Regions from separate parts of the Bacillus haimaensis genome, predicted to be linked through region 1. Evidence: riboswitches for the same ligand, from Rfam matches in the RefSeq annotation. Region 1 holds a riboswitch; the other holds the start of a gene.
What was found. Region 1 has a riboswitch for thiamine pyrophosphate ahead of tenA (thiaminase II). Riboswitches for the same ligand answer to the same signal wherever they lie in the genome.

Region 1 (8,673 bases):
TTTCATTTTAACACACGATTACGAATCTTCAAGAAATTCATTCTGACCTACCTGTAACGAACATCGGAAATCGAGAAAATCGGCAGGTAGTCGGCAGCAGCAAAGCCTAACATAAACACGCATATAAAAAGGGCGACAAACCATATGTCTTTTTTTGAAAATCCCGTCCTATAATAATAGGTCCGTTCCTTCTGCCTACTAAATCTTTTCGCCTCCATCGCCACCGCTACACGATGTGCCCTCCTGATGCTCTGGGATAAAAGGGGAATGCTAAAAAGCTTTATCTTATTAAAAAACGCAGCCACCACTTTTTTCTGCTCCACCCCTCTAACCAAATAAGCATTTCTTAATGTGAGATACTCCTCCAACATGATGGGCAACAGTCTTACTCCAGCCATGAATCCATAGGCAAACTTCGGAGGAAGCTTCCCTTGCTGCATCAAGGAATAGAATAGCAGCACAGGCTTTGTGGTAAGCGCAAAAATCAGGCCGCAAAAAGCAAACACCATCGAACGAAGACCTAGATGTACCCCCCTGAAAAAGCTTTCTTCGGTCACATGAATGAGTCCAAAGCGCAACAGGGTGGTATCCCCTTTTCCAAACATGATCATCGCAAGTGAACTTGTAAGAAAAATGAACAAAAAAGGCAGGAGAATCAACATTTTTATTTTTACAGGGTACCTTATTGAACCTAGAAAGACCAACAGGAATAACAGGGTCACATAAGTAATGACATCCACATTATGAATGAACATGATGCCGATAAAAATAAGCAGCATGATCAGGAGCTTCAGGCTTGGATTCACCCCATGCATCCATGATTGTTTATTAGTTAGCGCTAACTGCATGCTTCTCTCTCCTACTCTCAAGCTTACTGCAAAGTTCTTTACCCGGGACCTCTTCTTTTACTTTCCCATTCTCCACCACCCACACTCTATCCGCGAAATTCTCCGCAATATGAAGATCATGCGTGACCATGACAATGGATACTCCTGCCTGTTTCATTGAGTACAGCCATTCCAGCATTCGAAACGTATTTTTGCTGTCCTGCCCGAATGTCGGTTCATCGAGCAGGAGTACTTCTGGTTCGTTGATGACTGCAGCTGCGACACTGAGCCGGCGCTTTTGACCCATTGAGAGCTGATAGGGATGCTGAGTTTTCAGATGCTGAAGCCGAAACCTTTGCAACAATTCCTCGACCCGCAACGCTACCTCCTCTTCCTTCTGCTCTTTCCAACGCAATGAGTATGCGATTTCCTCATAAACGCTGGTGGTGACAAATTGGAACTCCGGATTCTGAAAGACAAAGCCAATACGATTAGAAGGAATGCCTTTTACAGCCTTGCCATCCAAGGTATATACACCTTCCGTTTTGACCAGCTGCATCAATGACTCCAGCAAGGTGCTTTTGCCAGCGCCATTTTCGCCTACAATAGCTATCCACTCTCCGCGATGGATAACCTTACCCTCTACCTCGATCTTTTTCTCTCTTCCCCTATAACCAGAAAAACCGTCTAAGGAAATAATAGGAAGCTGTTCGGGTTCTATGGAAACTATGTCAGCCTCTTTCTCTCTTTCCTTCAGATAATCCTCCCACACTCCCGGATACCAGATCCCATATTTCTTTAAAAGTGGAATATGATTCTGAAAGATGCTGGCTGTTGGACCGTCCGCCACGATACATCCTACCTCATCAAGCACCACAATCCGGTCCACATAATCGAGGAGGAGATCCACCTTATGCTCCACAATAATCACCGTTTTTTCTTCGTCTATTCCCTTTATCGTATCCCAAACCTGCTGCGTCCCTACTGGATCCAGCATGGCGGTGGGCTCATCCAGAAACAATACCTCCGGCTCCATGGCAAGAACGGACGCTATCGCCAAACGCTGTTTCATACCTCCTGAGAGCTTCCCGATGCTTGTATGTATATCATCGAGATCCAATCTTACTAGTTCCAGGAGCTGACGAATTCTCTCGGGCATTTTATCTCTTTGAACCGCCAGATTCTCCAGAACAAATGCCAGCTCTTCATCAACATATGGCATGCAGAATTGGGTATCGGGATCCTGGAAAACATAGCCCCAGGAATTTGGAGCCACCCTATCCCTGGCAACCATCGGGACATCCAGCACCTCCGGAATCAAGCCTGACAGCACCTGAAGCAGGGTCGATTTGCCACTTCCTGAAGGCCCAAGGATCAGAACTTTTTCCCCCTTTTTTACAGACAGGGAAAAGTCATGGAACAACTGCCTGCCCTCTGGATACTTCAATCGTAAATCTTCCAATAGGATGATTGGCTCCATATTTACCTCCTTTTTACTGTCTCAAGGAATCGTAGTCCTCTTTGCTCGCAGGACGCAATAAACTCGTGACTCCTGTTGCTTCCAACGCTTTTACAAGGATATAGGCAAGTACTCCAGATAAAAGGATGGCTCCGATGATACGGAAAGAAATCAACAGCGTCACATTCCACCACACAAAATCAAACAGGTAGCCTCTGAACAAGTCCATCAGAAGAGATCCTATTGCAGCAGCAACACCTGCAAGTGAAACAACCATCATGTCAAAGCGCTTATAGCGGAAGCCCATGAATACAGCCTCTGCAAAAATCCCCTGCACCACTCCATAAACAAGTACCATCAAACCATACTCCGAACCGACCAGAAATTCACCCGAGGCAGCAGCCACTTCCGCCAAGAAGGCGACACCTGCTTTTCGGATTAGCAGATAGGCAACAGAAGCTGCAATAAACCACATACCATAGGATAACTCCTGGATCTGCAGTCCCAATGGGGTTAAAAGGCTGTAGATTGGTCCCCAGATTTTATAGACGATTCCAAACACCAATGAGATCACAATAGTGACAAGAATATCCGTCAATTTTAGTCCCTTTTTCATTTTCCTCATCCCTTACGCGTTTATTTGTATTTCCACTACCGGCCACTTTTCCAAGGTATAGGCCATCTCCCAGAAGGAATATTCATAATGGCTGCTGATGATAAAATACTCCATCATTCTTTCCCGTTCTTCTTTCGTCGCTTTTTCCGCGAGCTCATCCAATCTATTAATCTGTTCCTCCACAAGTTCTCGGAACCACTCCCCACCATAGGCGGCAATCCACTCCTGATAGATCGACTCGGCAGGTGTGGCATCCTTCAGCCTTTCACCAATCTCGTAATATAGCCAATAGCATGGAAGCAGGGCTGCAATGACTTCCCCAAGACCCCCGGTAAGAACGGCACGGTACATATGGGAGGTATAGGCGTGTGCAGTAGGTGCTGCTTTAAAGCTTACTTTTTCCTCCTCTGATACTCCCAATCTCTTGGAAAAGTTCTCATGCAGAGACAATTCCGCCTCGTACGTACCTTGTGCGTGGGCAGCCATCCTGGATGTAGTATGTAGATCGAACGCTTTGGCTCCTGCATATGCCTGGACTCTTGCAAAGTGGCTTAAATAGTAAGCATCCTGCAGCACGTAGTATTTGAATGACTCCATTGACAAAGTACCATCGGCTATCCCCGTTACAAATGGATGGTGAAAGCTAGCCTCCCAGATAGGATCTGCCTTCATGCGTAATTCCTGTGAAAATTTCATTCCTCTTCCTCCTGTCCAAATCTTTTTTTGAAAAAACAAAAAACCACCTTCCTCGCTTACGCAGGAAAGGTGGTTGAGTATATTTCACAATTCTCTTCCACTCGAAATAAAGAGATGGAGAGCTCGACCGACCACTTCCCTACGCTGGTGTTAACCAGATCAGGTTCTAAGAGTCTTAGAGTCTCACTCTAATCTCAGCCTTTTGAAGGCACCCCTAGTGGTAGAAAACTATAAAGTTAATGAATAAGGTGGAATCCTTTTTCTGATACCAATCTTATATCAGCTTTCTCCGGTTTGTCAAAAACTTTTTAATTTCCGCTGACTTCGATTGGACTTTTATCCTTATTTTTACGCCCAAACCATCTACGTTTCTTCTTGGATTTTTTACCGAAGCCATCCAGCAATTCATAGACAACCGGAACAACAATCAGGGTCAGGGCGGTGGAAACGGTCAGCCCTCCGATTACGACAACGGCCAAGCTCTTTGATACTAGGCTGCTGGCACTTGCATGACTGAAAACAAGCGGCATCATCGCGGCGATAGTCGTAACTGCTGTCATCACGATCGGACGCAGTCGGGTTGCACCTGCTTCAAGCAATGCTTCTCGTGTTGCAAGATCCCGTTGTTTGTTTTGAATGACTCTCTCCAATAGCACAATCGCGTTGGTTGTCACGATTCCAATCAGCATCAATGCGCCGATCAGTGCATTCATATCAAGCGAGGTTCCCGTCACGATCAATCCGATTACTCCACCTACCACTGCAAGCGGCAGCGAGAATAGAATGGCGAATGGAGCACGAGCTTCACCAAATGTAATGACCATGATCAGATATACAAGCAGAATGGCTATCCCCATCATCTTGAATAGGTCCATAAAGGTTTCCTGCATTGATTCGGTGACACCGGCTACAGCCACATTCGCTCCATCAGGAAGGTCAAGATCCTTGATCATCGTATCTACCTCAAGACCGATTTTTCGGACATCCTCTCCCACAATCTCTGCTGAAACCTGTATCGTTTCTTCCCCGTCCTTGTGGAAAATCTGCGTTTTAATATTCTGCTCTTTAACGGTTGCTACATCCTTAAGTTCCACTAGACCTGCCACAGGGGAAGCAAGCTTCAGGTCAAGTAGCTCTTCTTGTGAATCCAATCCATTGTGGTTGTATTTAAAGGTTGCTGGGAGTCTTTCCCCGGCTACTGTCACTTCTCCCATCGGTGTTCTGGCCAAAGCCATTTTCACTTGTTCCCCGATCTGTTGGGCTGACAATCCCGCTTTTTCGGCTTCAGACTGATTCACTTCCACCTTCCACTCGGACTGCATCTCTTCATAGTTGGAAGTGACTTTATCCAAGCCCTCTATATCCTTCAGCTCTTGCAGCACCATTTCAGCTGCAGCTACCCGCTCCTCTTCATTGGCAGCTGTTACATCGATTTGGATCCCGCTTCCGCCAAATCCACCAAAGGAATTTTTCATGGCTTCCACTTCGACCGCATTAAAGTTCATTGCCTTCTCTTTTGTTTCCTCGATAAAAGCGTCCACATCTTTTCCTTTTTCAAACATGACGAAAAACGCTGCGACATTCGATTGTGTTACCTGGCCAAATTCTGCATCCTCCTGGGCCATCCCCATACGAAGCAGCACTTGGTCCGCTTTTTCTTCTTTCAAAAGCTCTTTTTCAAACAGAAGCGCGTTTTCCCTTGCCAGTTCAGGATCCATGTCCTTAGGGAAAGTAAGATTGACGCTTACTGCAGACTCCACCTCTGACTCCACATTGGATTGAGGAATCAGGAAATATCCGCCAATGGATGCAAGAAATATCACGAAAGAAGCTGCAAGGACAATGAATTTATGAGACAGGGACCATTGCAGGACTTTCTTATATCTCAATGCTGGTTTTTCCTCCTGCTGCTTCACTTTCTTCAACAGCATAAAGCTCAGCATCGGTACTACAGTCAAAGCAACCAGCAAGGAAGCCATGATGGAATAAACAACCGCCAAGATCATAGGAAGGACAAACTCACCAAGCGAGCCTGATACAAATCCTACCGGCAGGAACACTGCAATAGTGGTAAGGGTTGACGCGGTAATCGCCATTCCCACTTCTCTGGTCGAATCGATGACAAGCTCTTTCGAAAGTTTTTCAAGCTTCAGTCTTCGATAGTTGTTTTCCATGACCACGATACTATCATCTACAAGTCTACCAACAGCGACCGCCAATCCCCCAAGGGTCAGAATATTCAAGCTTACCCCTGATTGTTTTAACAAAAACATCGTTATTAGTATGGAAAGCGGTATGCTAACGATTGCAATAAAGGTTGTTCGGATATTTCTTAAGAACAATAGGATGACAAATGTGGCCGCTATCGCTCCGATTCCCACTTCACGTGCCATTCCATATACTGCACTTTCCACTTCGGCTGCAGTGGAGAAGAGCATGTTTATATTGTAATCGGGATATTCCTTTGCCAACTCTTCCAGCTTCTCATCCATTGCCTTACCAACATTTACAGCATTTGCACTTGTTTCCTTAGTAACAATAAAGGCTAAACCATCAGCACCATTCAAACGGGTAAGCGCCTCATAGTATTGATTGATCGATACTGCTGCGACGTCGCCCAACTTGACATCGGGAGCAAGCATAATCGCTTCAATGTCACTCACATCATCGATTTCCCCAACCACTCTCACTGCGGTAGAGGAGCCATCCACATTCAACTGGCCGGATGGAACCGAGATGCTTTTGCCTTGAAGTGCCATCATTACCTGCATAGCAGTCAATTGCTTCTCCTCGAGGCTTGCCGGATCTACTTCAATCAACAGCTCTGTGCTTGATTGACCGTACAGAGAGACAGTGGATACTCCTTCAACCTCTTCCATTTGCGGCAGGATTTTTTCTTTGATTACCTGTTCGTCTTCAAGTGTCATTCCCTCATCTGTTTGAACCCCGATCTGCGCAATCGGAATCATCGAAGTGTTCAACAGGACAACAAAGGGCTTCATCGCCTCCTGTGGCAATGGCAGCTGATTGACGATCCTCTCCACCTCTTGATTTGACTCTTTCAGATCTGCTTCGTTATTAAAATATATATCTATTCTTGAAAGTCCTTCGCTAGTGGAAGAGACCATCTGCTCCACATTCGCAAGTTGCTTCAAACCGCTTTCAATCGGTTCTGTTATCGTATCTCCCGTCGTTTCCGCATCCATCCCCTGTGCAATCGTCGTCACCGTGATCACCGGATTATCGACGCTAGGCAAAAATTCGACTGGCAGCTTCGTAGTGGAATAGACCCCCATAACCGAAACCAAAAATACCATAATAATGATTGCCGCTCTGTTTTTCAATGAAAAGCCGATTAATTTTTTCATCTCACATATCCCCTAAGAATTTACTGGTTTTTTCGTTCTTTTCTAACTATATCGTGGCATTACGTTTACTAGTGTTAAAACTTCGTAAAATCATCCTTTCTCTTCCAACCGGGTGTCCCATTGGATATTTTAACATCATAAGAAAATTATGGAAATATTTATTTTCAAAATAAAAGATGCTAACCGAAGTGGATAACACCTTTTTCAACTTCCTCAAACCGAGGCTGATTTTTCAAGAGCCTCTGGCGCTTCCTCTTCCTCTTCTGAATGTTTTGGAAGGGTGGCCATGTAGAAAAATGAGACAAAAAGCAGACATCCACCTACCAACACATAAATCCCTTCGACACTGACAACTTTCTGGAAAGTCAACGCGATAATTCCAAGAGTGATGGACTGCGAAAGCATCATTACAGGCGTAATCCACCCCTGCACCCGCCCCATCATTTTCGGATCTACGATTCTTGGAAGCCAACCCCCAATTCCGATATTCACAAATGGCAGACTTAATCCAACAAGTGCACTGAATGCCAAGTAGTAGAATACCGACGTGCTATACCCCGAGGCGATAACAAATGCTCCAGAAACCCCTACGCCAATGATTACCATTTGATAGAGCTTCAGCTTTTTGGCAAGCATGGAAGCTATGATACTGCCCAAAAGCACCGAGATACCAAATACAATTCCTACAATAACCATGATTTCCTCATAATTGTCCGGCGCCAGTTTATATTTCAAAATATACGCAGGCATGACAGACATCCCTCCGTTCACAATCCCGAAAACAAAGAATCCGATGATCAAATAGACGAGCAATGGGCTTTTCAGGATATAAAGGAGCCCATCCTTAAAATCCTTTGCTACAAATTTGATGTTGATCTCCTTCCACTTGTGAGTACCATTGGGAAGACGCACTGTCTCGGAAAGCACACACGCTCGGATTAAAAGTGCACTGACGATATACGTGGCGAAGTCCACTATGATTGCGCCTTGTAGTCCGATGGTCCAGTAGATGAAGATACCCAGAGCATTTCCGAAAAGCATGAACAAACTGCTGGTCATCTGGTTTAATCCTGCTGCCACCGTATATTCATCCTTGGAGAGAATTCCTTGTATCATCGCACCTTGCGCCGGATAGAAGAATTTTGAAACCGCACTGCGCAAAAACAATAGGGCAAAAATCAACGGCATCCAATCTATGTAGATGGCACCAAGCAAACCAAGTGACAGGATAGCACAGATCCAATCACTATTGGCAGCGATCTTCTGCCGGTCCATCCTGTCTGCCAGCACCCCGACCAGGAAAAATACTGCCAGGGTAGGCAAGGAGTACATAAGCTCCGTAATGGCCGCGTAGAAGGGCTTTTCTGAAAATCTATCCAACAGGTAAAGCATAAAAGCGGCAATTCCAATTATATTCCCCATCTGCGAAGTAAATGCTGCCAGAAACAAAAGACTGTAATTGCGATTTTTAAAGATTTGCACCATGTTTTTCATCGAATTATCCCTCACCATCATCTTGTTATCTAGCATCATTTTACCTTGATTAGTAAACATTGGTAACGGACTTACGGGTAATTTTCTATCGGTCTCAAGGAGGAGAGCAGGGTAGTGACGGAGGCTTACTTTTATGGATAGTCGGGGGTGAGGAAGGAGTGTGATTCTTCCGTCACCTCCAAGTTTTTTCTGGGTGGCGGTACGAAAGGGTCA
Region 2 (8,673 bases), 2.2 Mb from region 1:
CGCTATCGCCACCAGACTATTAATATTATATAAACTTTTGAAAGAAAATCAAGCATTATTTGCTATATTCCTTCAAAACTAGATAACGTTTTTCTTATCAAGATTCACAAGTGCCGTTCATTGTTTTTTGGGTTAAGTCCTCGATCGATTAGTATTCGTCAGCTCCACATGTCGCCATGCTTCCACCTCGAACCTATCTACCTGATCATCTTTCAGGGATCTTACTTACCGAAGTAAAAGGAAATCTCATCTTGAGGGGGGCTTCATGCTTAGATGCTTTCAGCACTTATCCCGTCCGCACGTAGCTACCCAGCTATGCCTTTGGCAAGACAACTGGTACACCAGCGGTGCGTCCATCCCGGTCCTCTCGTACTAAGGACAGCTCCTCTCAAATTTCCTGCGCCCACGACGGATAGGGACCGAACTGTCTCACGACGTTCTGAACCCAGCTCGCGTACCGCTTTAATGGGCGAACAGCCCAACCCTTGGGACCGACTACAGCCCCAGGATGCGATGAGCCGACATCGAGGTGCCAAACCTCCCCGTCGATGTGGACTCTTGGGGGAGATAAGCCTGTTATCCCCGGGGTAGCTTTTATCCGTTGAGCGATGGCCCTTCCATGCGGAACCACCGGATCACTAAGCCCGACTTTCGTCCCTGCTCGACTTGTAGGTCTCGCAGTCAAGCTCCCTTGTGCCTTTACACTCTGCGAATGATTTCCAACCATTCTGAGGGAACCTTTGGGCGCCTCCGTTACTCTTTAGGAGGCGACCGCCCCAGTCAAACTGCCCACCTGACACTGTCTCCCAGCCCGATAAGGGCTGCGGGTTAGAATTTCAATACAGCCAGGGTAGTATCCCACCGACGCCTCCACCGAAGCTAGCGCTCCGGCTTCTCAGGCTCCTACCTATCCTGTACAAGCTGTACCAAAATTCAATATCAGGCTACAGTAAAGCTCCACGGGGTCTTTCCGTCCTGTCGCGGGTAACCTGCATCTTCACAGGTACTATAATTTCACCGAGTCTCTGGTTGAGACAGTGCCCAGATCGTTACGCCTTTCGTGCGGGTCGGAACTTACCCGACAAGGAATTTCGCTACCTTAGGACCGTTATAGTTACGGCCGCCGTTTACTGGGGCTTCGGTTCAAAGCTTCGCTTGCGCTAACCTCTCCCCTTAACCTTCCAGCACCGGGCAGGCGTCAGCCCCTATACTTCGCCTTACGGCTTCGCAGAGACCTGTGTTTTTGCTAAACAGTCGCCTGGGCCTATTCACTGCGGCTCTCTCGGGCTTTAACACCCTAACAGAGCACCCCTTCTCCCGAAGTTACGGGGTCATTTTGCCGAGTTCCTTAACCAGAGTTCTCTCGCTCACCTTAGGATTCTCTCCTCGCCTACCTGTGTCGGTTTGCGGTACGGGCACCATACTCCTCGCTAGAGGCTTTTCTTGGCAGTGTGAAATCAGGAACTTCGGTACTATATTTCCCTCGCTGTCACAGCTCAGCCTTATAGGAGAAGCGGATTTGCCTACTTCTCAGCCTTGCTGCTTAGACGCACATATCCAACAGTGCGCTTACCCTATCCTTCTGCGTCCCCCCATTGCTCAAACGGAGTGGAGGTGGTACAGGAATATCAACCTGTTATCCATCGCCTACGCCTTTCGGCCTCGGCTTAGGTCCCGACTAACCCTGAGCGGACGAGCCTTCCTCAGGAAACCTTAGGCATTCGGTGGAAGGGATTCTCACCCTTCTTTCGCTACTCATACCGGCATTCTCACTTCTAAGCGCTCCACCAGTCCTTCCGGTCTAGCTTCAACGCCCTTAGAACGCTCTCCTACCACTGTTCGTAAGAACAGTCCGCAGCTTCGGTGATACGTTTAGCCCCGGTACATTTTCGGCGCAGAGTCACTCGACCAGTGAGCTATTACGCACTCTTTAAATGGTGGCTGCTTCTAAGCCAACATCCTGGTTGTCTAAGCAACTCCACATCCTTTTCCACTTAACGTATACTTTGGGACCTTAGCTGGCGGTCTGGGCTGTTTCCCTCTTGACTACGGATCTTATCACTCGCAGTCTGACTCCCATAGATAAGTCTTTGGCATTCGGAGTTTGACTGAATTCGGTAATCCGATGAGGACCCCTAGTCCAATCAGTGCTCTACCTCCAAGACTCTAACATATGAGGCTAGCCCTAAAGCTATTTCGGAGAGAACCAGCTATCTCCAGGTTCGATTGGCATTTCACCCCTACCCACACCTCATCCGCTCACTTTTCAACGTGAGTCGGTTCGGGCCTCCATTCAGTGTTACCTGAACTTCACCCTGGACATGGGTAGATCACCTGGTTTCGGGTCTACGACCACGTACTCATTCGCCCTATTCAGACTCGCTTTCGCTACGGCTCCGTCTCATCGACTTAACCTTGCACGGGATCGTAACTCGCCGGTTCATTCTACAAAAGGCACGCTATCACCCATTAACGGGCTCTAACTACTTGTAGGCACACGGTTTCAGGATCTATTTCACTCCCCTTCCGGGGTGCTTTTCACCTTTCCCTCACGGTACTGGTTCGCTATCGGTCACTAGGGAGTATTTAGCCTTGGGAGATGGTCCTCCCTGCTTCCGACGGGATTTCTCGTGTCCCGCCGTACTCAGGATCCACTCAGGAGGGAACGAAGTTTCAACTACAGGGTTTTTACCTTCTATGACGGACCTTTCCAGATCGCTTCATTTACCCCGTTCCTTTGTAACTCCATGTTGAGTGTCCTACAACCCCAAGAGGCAAGCCTCTTGGTTTGGGCTAATTCCGTTTCGCTCGCCGCTACTCAGGAAATCGCGTTTGCTTTCTCTTCCTCCGGGTACTAAGATGTTTCAGTTCCCCGGGTCTGCCTTCAGTACCCTATGTATTCAGGTAAAGATACTGCTCCATTACGAGCAGTGGGTTTCCCCATTCGGAAATCTCCGGATCAAAGCTTACTTACAGCTCCCCGAAGCATATCGGTGTTAGTCCCGTCCTTCATCGGCTCCTAGTGCCAAGGCATCCACCGTGCGCCCTTAATAACTTAACCGTTGACAAACTAATTGTCATGTTTTTTCGATATCAGCGATGATATCTTAAAAGAAAATTACTAAGATGAACGATACTTGTGAATGTATCTTGATATTACTTAACGTTATCTAGTTTTCAAGGAACATGGCTACTGATTTGCATCACTTCATGCGATGCTTCAGACCGTTACTTCATGCTGCCATGCGCTGAGGAATCCAACTTATTGAATTCACTTGCAGACGCAAGCGCATATTTTTTTGAGAGAATGCTCTCTCAAAACTAAACAAAACAAACAGCGTCATAATCCTTAGAAAGGAGGTGATCCAGCCGCACCTTCCGATACGGCTACCTTGTTACGACTTCACCCCAATCATCTGTCCCACCTTAGGCGGCTGGCTCCAAAAGGTTACCCCACCGACTTCGGGTGTTACAAACTCTCGTGGTGTGACGGGCGGTGTGTACAAGGCCCGGGAACGTATTCACCGCGGCATGCTGATCCGCGATTACTAGCGATTCCGGCTTCATGCAGGCGAGTTGCAGCCTGCAATCCGAACTGAGAACGGTTTTATGGGATTGGCTCGACCTCGCGGTTTTGCTGCCCTTTGTACCGTCCATTGTAGCACGTGTGTAGCCCAGGTCATAAGGGGCATGATGATTTGACGTCATCCCCACCTTCCTCCGGTTTGTCACCGGCAGTCACCTTAGAGTGCCCAACCTAATGCTGGCAACTAAGATCAAGGGTTGCGCTCGTTGCGGGACTTAACCCAACATCTCACGACACGAGCTGACGACAACCATGCACCACCTGTCACTCTGTCCCCCGAAGGGGAAAGCCCTATCTCTAGGGTTGTCAGAGGATGTCAAGACCTGGTAAGGTTCTTCGCGTTGCTTCGAATTAAACCACATGCTCCACCGCTTGTGCGGGCCCCCGTCAATTCCTTTGAGTTTCAGTCTTGCGACCGTACTCCCCAGGCGGAGTGCTTAATGCGTTAGCTGCAGCACTAAAGGGCGGAAACCCTCTAACACTTAGCACTCATCGTTTACGGCGTGGACTACCAGGGTATCTAATCCTGTTTGCTCCCCACGCTTTCGCGCCTCAGTGTCAGTTACAGACCAGAAAGTCGCCTTCGCCACTGGTGTTCCTCCAAATCTCTACGCATTTCACCGCTACACTTGGAATTCCACTTTCCTCTTCTGCACTCAAGTTCCCCAGTTTCCAATGACCCTCCACGGTTGAGCCGTGGGCTTTCACATCAGACTTAAGAAACCACCTGCGCGCGCTTTACGCCCAATAATTCCGGATAACGCTTGCCACCTACGTATTACCGCGGCTGCTGGCACGTAGTTAGCCGTGGCTTTCTGGTTAGGTACCGTCAAGGTGCGAGCAGTTACTCTCGCACTTGTTCTTCCCTAACAACAGAGCTTTACGACCCGAAGGCCTTCATCACTCACGCGGCGTTGCTCCATCAGACTTTCGTCCATTGTGGAAGATTCCCTACTGCTGCCTCCCGTAGGAGTCTGGGCCGTGTCTCAGTCCCAGTGTGGCCGATCACCCTCTCAGGTCGGCTACGCATCGTCGCCTTGGTGAGCCGTTACCTCACCAACTAGCTAATGCGCCGCGGGCCCATCCTTAAGTGATAGCCGAAACCATCTTTCAATAAGGAACCAGGAGGTTCCTTATATTATCCGGTATTAGCTCCGGTTTCCCGAAGTTATCCCAGTCTCAAGGGCAGGTTGCCCACGTGTTACTCACCCGTCCGCCGCTGACTTACAAAAGCAAGCTTTTGTAAGTCCGCTCGACTTGCATGTATTAGGCACGCCGCCAGCGTTCATCCTGAGCCAGGATCAAACTCTCCAATAAAGAGTTTGAGCTTATGCTCAAATGCTGACTAGCTTATGTTTCTTTTTCGTTCTTTGTTAATCCCTATAAGATTAACGTGGACGCTGTTGTTTTGTTTAGTTTTCAAAGATCATTTTGTGATGCGAATCGCTTAAAAGCGACTTCCTAATCATAACAACTTGTCCCTAAAGTGTCAAGCTGTTTTTAAACTTTTTCATCACCGTTGTTACCAGGATATTCGTTTGTTACCCGTGTTCCTTGGCGACGAACTTAAATATACCATCCCACAAACTATATTGCAATACTTTTTTTGATAATTTTCAAAGCAATTTCCCTCTCTAAATAGAACCTATATAGTAGGATTATAATAGTGATGAAAATTCTTCATAGTTTTATACACTTTCTTCATAATAAATGAAAAACAAACTAATGCTAGAATTGCCACTTGAAAAATATATTGTTCTTCCTCTCCGTCTCTTGTATGATGGAAATTGGACAGACAACATAACTTCATGTCCACAAGGGGTGCCACTTTTGGCTGAGACTGAACAATGATGTTCTAACCCTCTGAACCTGTTAGATAATTCTATCGTAGGGATGTGGCAAACTTATTACTTATTTTAATTAAGCAATAAAAGAGCCTAACCTCTCTTTTGTTGCTTTTTTTATTTGAAGGAGGAGATTATCATAAAAAAATCGAATACGCTTTTTCTTGTGGAAGTTGCTATTTTCGGCGCTTTAGCTTATTTGCTAGATGTTTTAGCAGGAGTTTTGTCATTAAAAATATGGGCGCAGGGAGGTTCCATCTCCATTGCGATGGTCCCTGTTTTTATTATGGCATTTCGCTGGGGATTAAAAGGTGGATTGCTTTCGGGGTTGATACTGGGATTATTGCAGCTCACATTCGGACCAGTTGGAGTTCATGTTGTTCAGATCATGTTGGACTATATAGTAGCTTTTGTGGTGTTAGGGTTTGCCGGTTTGTTCGCTAGACAGGTTGTAATTGCAGTAAAGATGGACAATTTCAAAAAAGCTATCTATTTTGTAACCATTGCATCATTCATTGCCTGCACGCTTAGATTTTTCGCACACTATCTTGCGGGAATCATTTTCTTTAGGGATGCTGCACCTGCAGGGCAACCGATTGAGATTTATTCGCTCATCTATAATGGTACATATATGTTGCCTAGCTTTGTAATCTCGACAATCGTTACTTTGCTGCTGATCAAGGCAGTTCCAAGAATTTTCTCTTTTAGCAAAACCGTTTCTTGAGCTAATCTTCCGGGATTAGCTTTTTTGTTTTTATTTTTACTAGAATGTAATGAAAGAGTCCTACATATATTCTAGTAAACGCTAATGTAGGAGGTTCTGTAATGATTGTAGTTAAAGACGCAGCAATGGTTGTGGCTCTCTTATCTTCAATTGGGTTATTTTTATACGGTTACTTCGAGGGGCTCCGGTTGTGCAACCAAAAAGGAAGAGTCAGAGGTGAGGGTGTCATCATTAGCTTTTCACTTGCGATGGTTTTTGCCTTGATTGCCAATGATCTTGTTTCCTAAAATAAAGAAGCCGACTTATGCGAGTCGGCTTCCATTTGTTAATGACCTGATTCAAACTTCTTCAAGCAAAAAGTAATAGGAATCGTAGTTACGTTCGTTGACAAAGCCAAGTTTCCGAGCAATGGCAATGGAATCTTTTCGAAATAGTTCCGTTGTCCAGTTCGGCGTATCTCCTCGTTTCAGACACTCCTCAATAAAAAGATTGGCCATAGCGGAAGCAATTCCTTTGCCACGATGTGCAGTATCATAGGTATTGATTCCAATTTCTTTGATTCCATTATGCTGATAGACCGAGAGGCAGGCTCCGATTACTTTGTCTTTGTAATAGGCAACGACCCCAAGTCCGCTTTCTAGAAACAGATCAATGGAGTGCCAAAACTTTAATATTTCTGCTGTCAGTAAATCATCATGATCCTTTAAGAGAATGTCACGGTCAATAAATGCCACTTTGTATGCTTTTGGTAGGTTGAATTTTTTATTAGAAGAAACATACTTTTCTTTAGAAAAATCAAATGCCACTCTTGTTCCTTGTTTAATAGGAATTCTTTGAAATATATTTTTCATTTCCGCTTCATCTTTTCGGGGATATGTTTCTATATTGATGTCCTCTTCCCTATAGGACCGCGCCATCGGAAGGAGCTCCGCCTGGAACCATTTTTCAAAATCATGGCCCCCTATTTCTCCAATAAAATAAATCATTTCATGGACGGCATATACAACAAGCATCTTCGGATTATCATGATTGTCTACGTAGGCCATACCAATTTGCAGGCCTGAAAGTACCCCCCCAATAATTGGGTGCCTGCTCACCTTGTGCTTTTCTAAAAAAGCGGATAACCCATTTGCTTCTTGCACCTTAACAAGTTCCATCATCGTTCACTCTCCAAAAAATTTCCACGCATAGGCTATCTCTTCGTATGACTGGTCACCAATTTGTATTTGTTCGGTATCTATCTCCTCGGGGTGAAAAGATAAATAGAAGGCTCGGCTTGGATTGTCAGTCAGCACCCATACAAGCATCGATTTGTTGCCTATCTCATTTAAGAATTCACGCACTTTGCTATAAAGCGCCTTTCCGATTCCTTTTTTCTGATAGCTTTGAAGGATATAGATGGCATATAGTTCTCCATCCACCTCATATTTCTTCGTCCGTTCAGGTCCCCCACTTGCAAAACCTACGATATCGCCGTCCACTTCCGCTACAAAAAGGCAACTTTTCCCAAACCCTGCCTCTATTGCTGTCTCCCACATCTTTTGTCTATTATCATAGGATAGGGATTCCAAGTAGCTATCATCAACAATTCCTCTATAGGTGGTTTTCCAGCTATCCACATGCACTTTTGCAATGGATGCTTCATCACCTTTTTTGGCTAGTCTGATATTCATTATCTTCTCTCCCTCACTCTATCATCTCTATGGATTTTGATTTCTTGTTGTCTCTTAGAAAATAGGCCACACTGAGCATGACCAGCATACCACCAGTGAACTGTGTCCAGGTGATGTATTCCTGTAATACGAAATAGGCAAGAATTGCTGCACCAATCGGTTCAAATAAGATGCTCATAGAAATGACATTGGTACTGATATACTTGATTGCCCAGTTGAACAGGGAGTGCCCGAGCAGGGTTGGTATGAGTGCGAGCAACAGAAACCATAACCAATCCATTTCCGAATAGCCTGTAAAAGAATCACCTGTGAGCACAACATAAAAAAATAGCGCAATCGTGCTTACTCCATACACAATAAAGGTATATGTAATGAGAGACAGTCTTTTCCGGACGTCCTGGCCAAAAAGTAAATAGGCGGTAACCAGTGCGCATGCAACCAATGCCAGTATGTCTCCGAAAAGTGCCATCCCACTGATTCGGAAGTCTCCCCAGCTGATGATGACGCTGCCGATGATTGCAATCGCTCCACTAGTAATGGATTTGGGACTTAGCTTTTCTTTGAAGAAAATGTATGTTCCTATAAATGCGAACAAAGGCTGTAAGGTAACCAGTACAGTGGAACTGGCGACACTCGTATAGTTAAGGGATTCAAACCATAATATAAAGTGGAAAGCCAAAAAAATCCCAGCAACGATGGAAAAGGTCCAATCTCGCTTCGTTATAACCTTTAATTCCTGCATATACTTATATAGGAATATAGGCATGATCAGCAGTACGGAGAAAAGCAGACGATAAAAGGCAGTCACGCCGGCCGGTGCCTCTGCAAGTTTTACAAAAATGGCTG

Region 2: another riboswitch for thiamine pyrophosphate. It lies ahead of thiT (energy-coupled thiamine transporter ThiT); the one in region 1 lies ahead of tenA (thiaminase II).

What each region holds. Positions count from the first base shown of each region.
Region 1 covers NZ_CP158164.1:2,789,633-2,798,305, forward strand. The annotation lists gene ABN702_RS14170 (energy-coupling factor transporter transmembrane component T family protein) at 48-848, opposite strand; gene ABN702_RS14175 (ABC transporter ATP-binding protein) at 829-2,307, opposite strand; gene ABN702_RS14180 (ECF transporter S component) at 2,321-2,911, opposite strand; gene tenA (thiaminase II) at 2,915-3,598, opposite strand; TPP riboswitch at 3,718-3,824, opposite strand; gene ABN702_RS14190 (efflux RND transporter permease subunit) at 3,907-6,966, opposite strand; gene ABN702_RS14195 (MFS transporter) at 7,180-8,460, opposite strand.
Region 2 covers NZ_CP158164.1:437,733-446,405, reverse strand. The annotation lists rRNA gene rrf (5S ribosomal RNA) at 1-16, opposite strand, end outside; rRNA gene ABN702_RS02045 (23S ribosomal RNA) at 129-3,061, opposite strand; rRNA gene ABN702_RS02040 (16S ribosomal RNA) at 3,354-4,903, opposite strand; TPP riboswitch at 5,394-5,497, shown strand; gene thiT (energy-coupled thiamine transporter ThiT) at 5,597-6,154, shown strand; gene ABN702_RS02030 (hypothetical protein) at 6,256-6,441, shown strand; gene ABN702_RS02025 (GNAT family N-acetyltransferase) at 6,493-7,314, opposite strand; gene ABN702_RS02020 (GNAT family N-acetyltransferase) at 7,318-7,827, opposite strand; gene ABN702_RS02015 (DMT family transporter) at 7,841-8,673, opposite strand, start outside.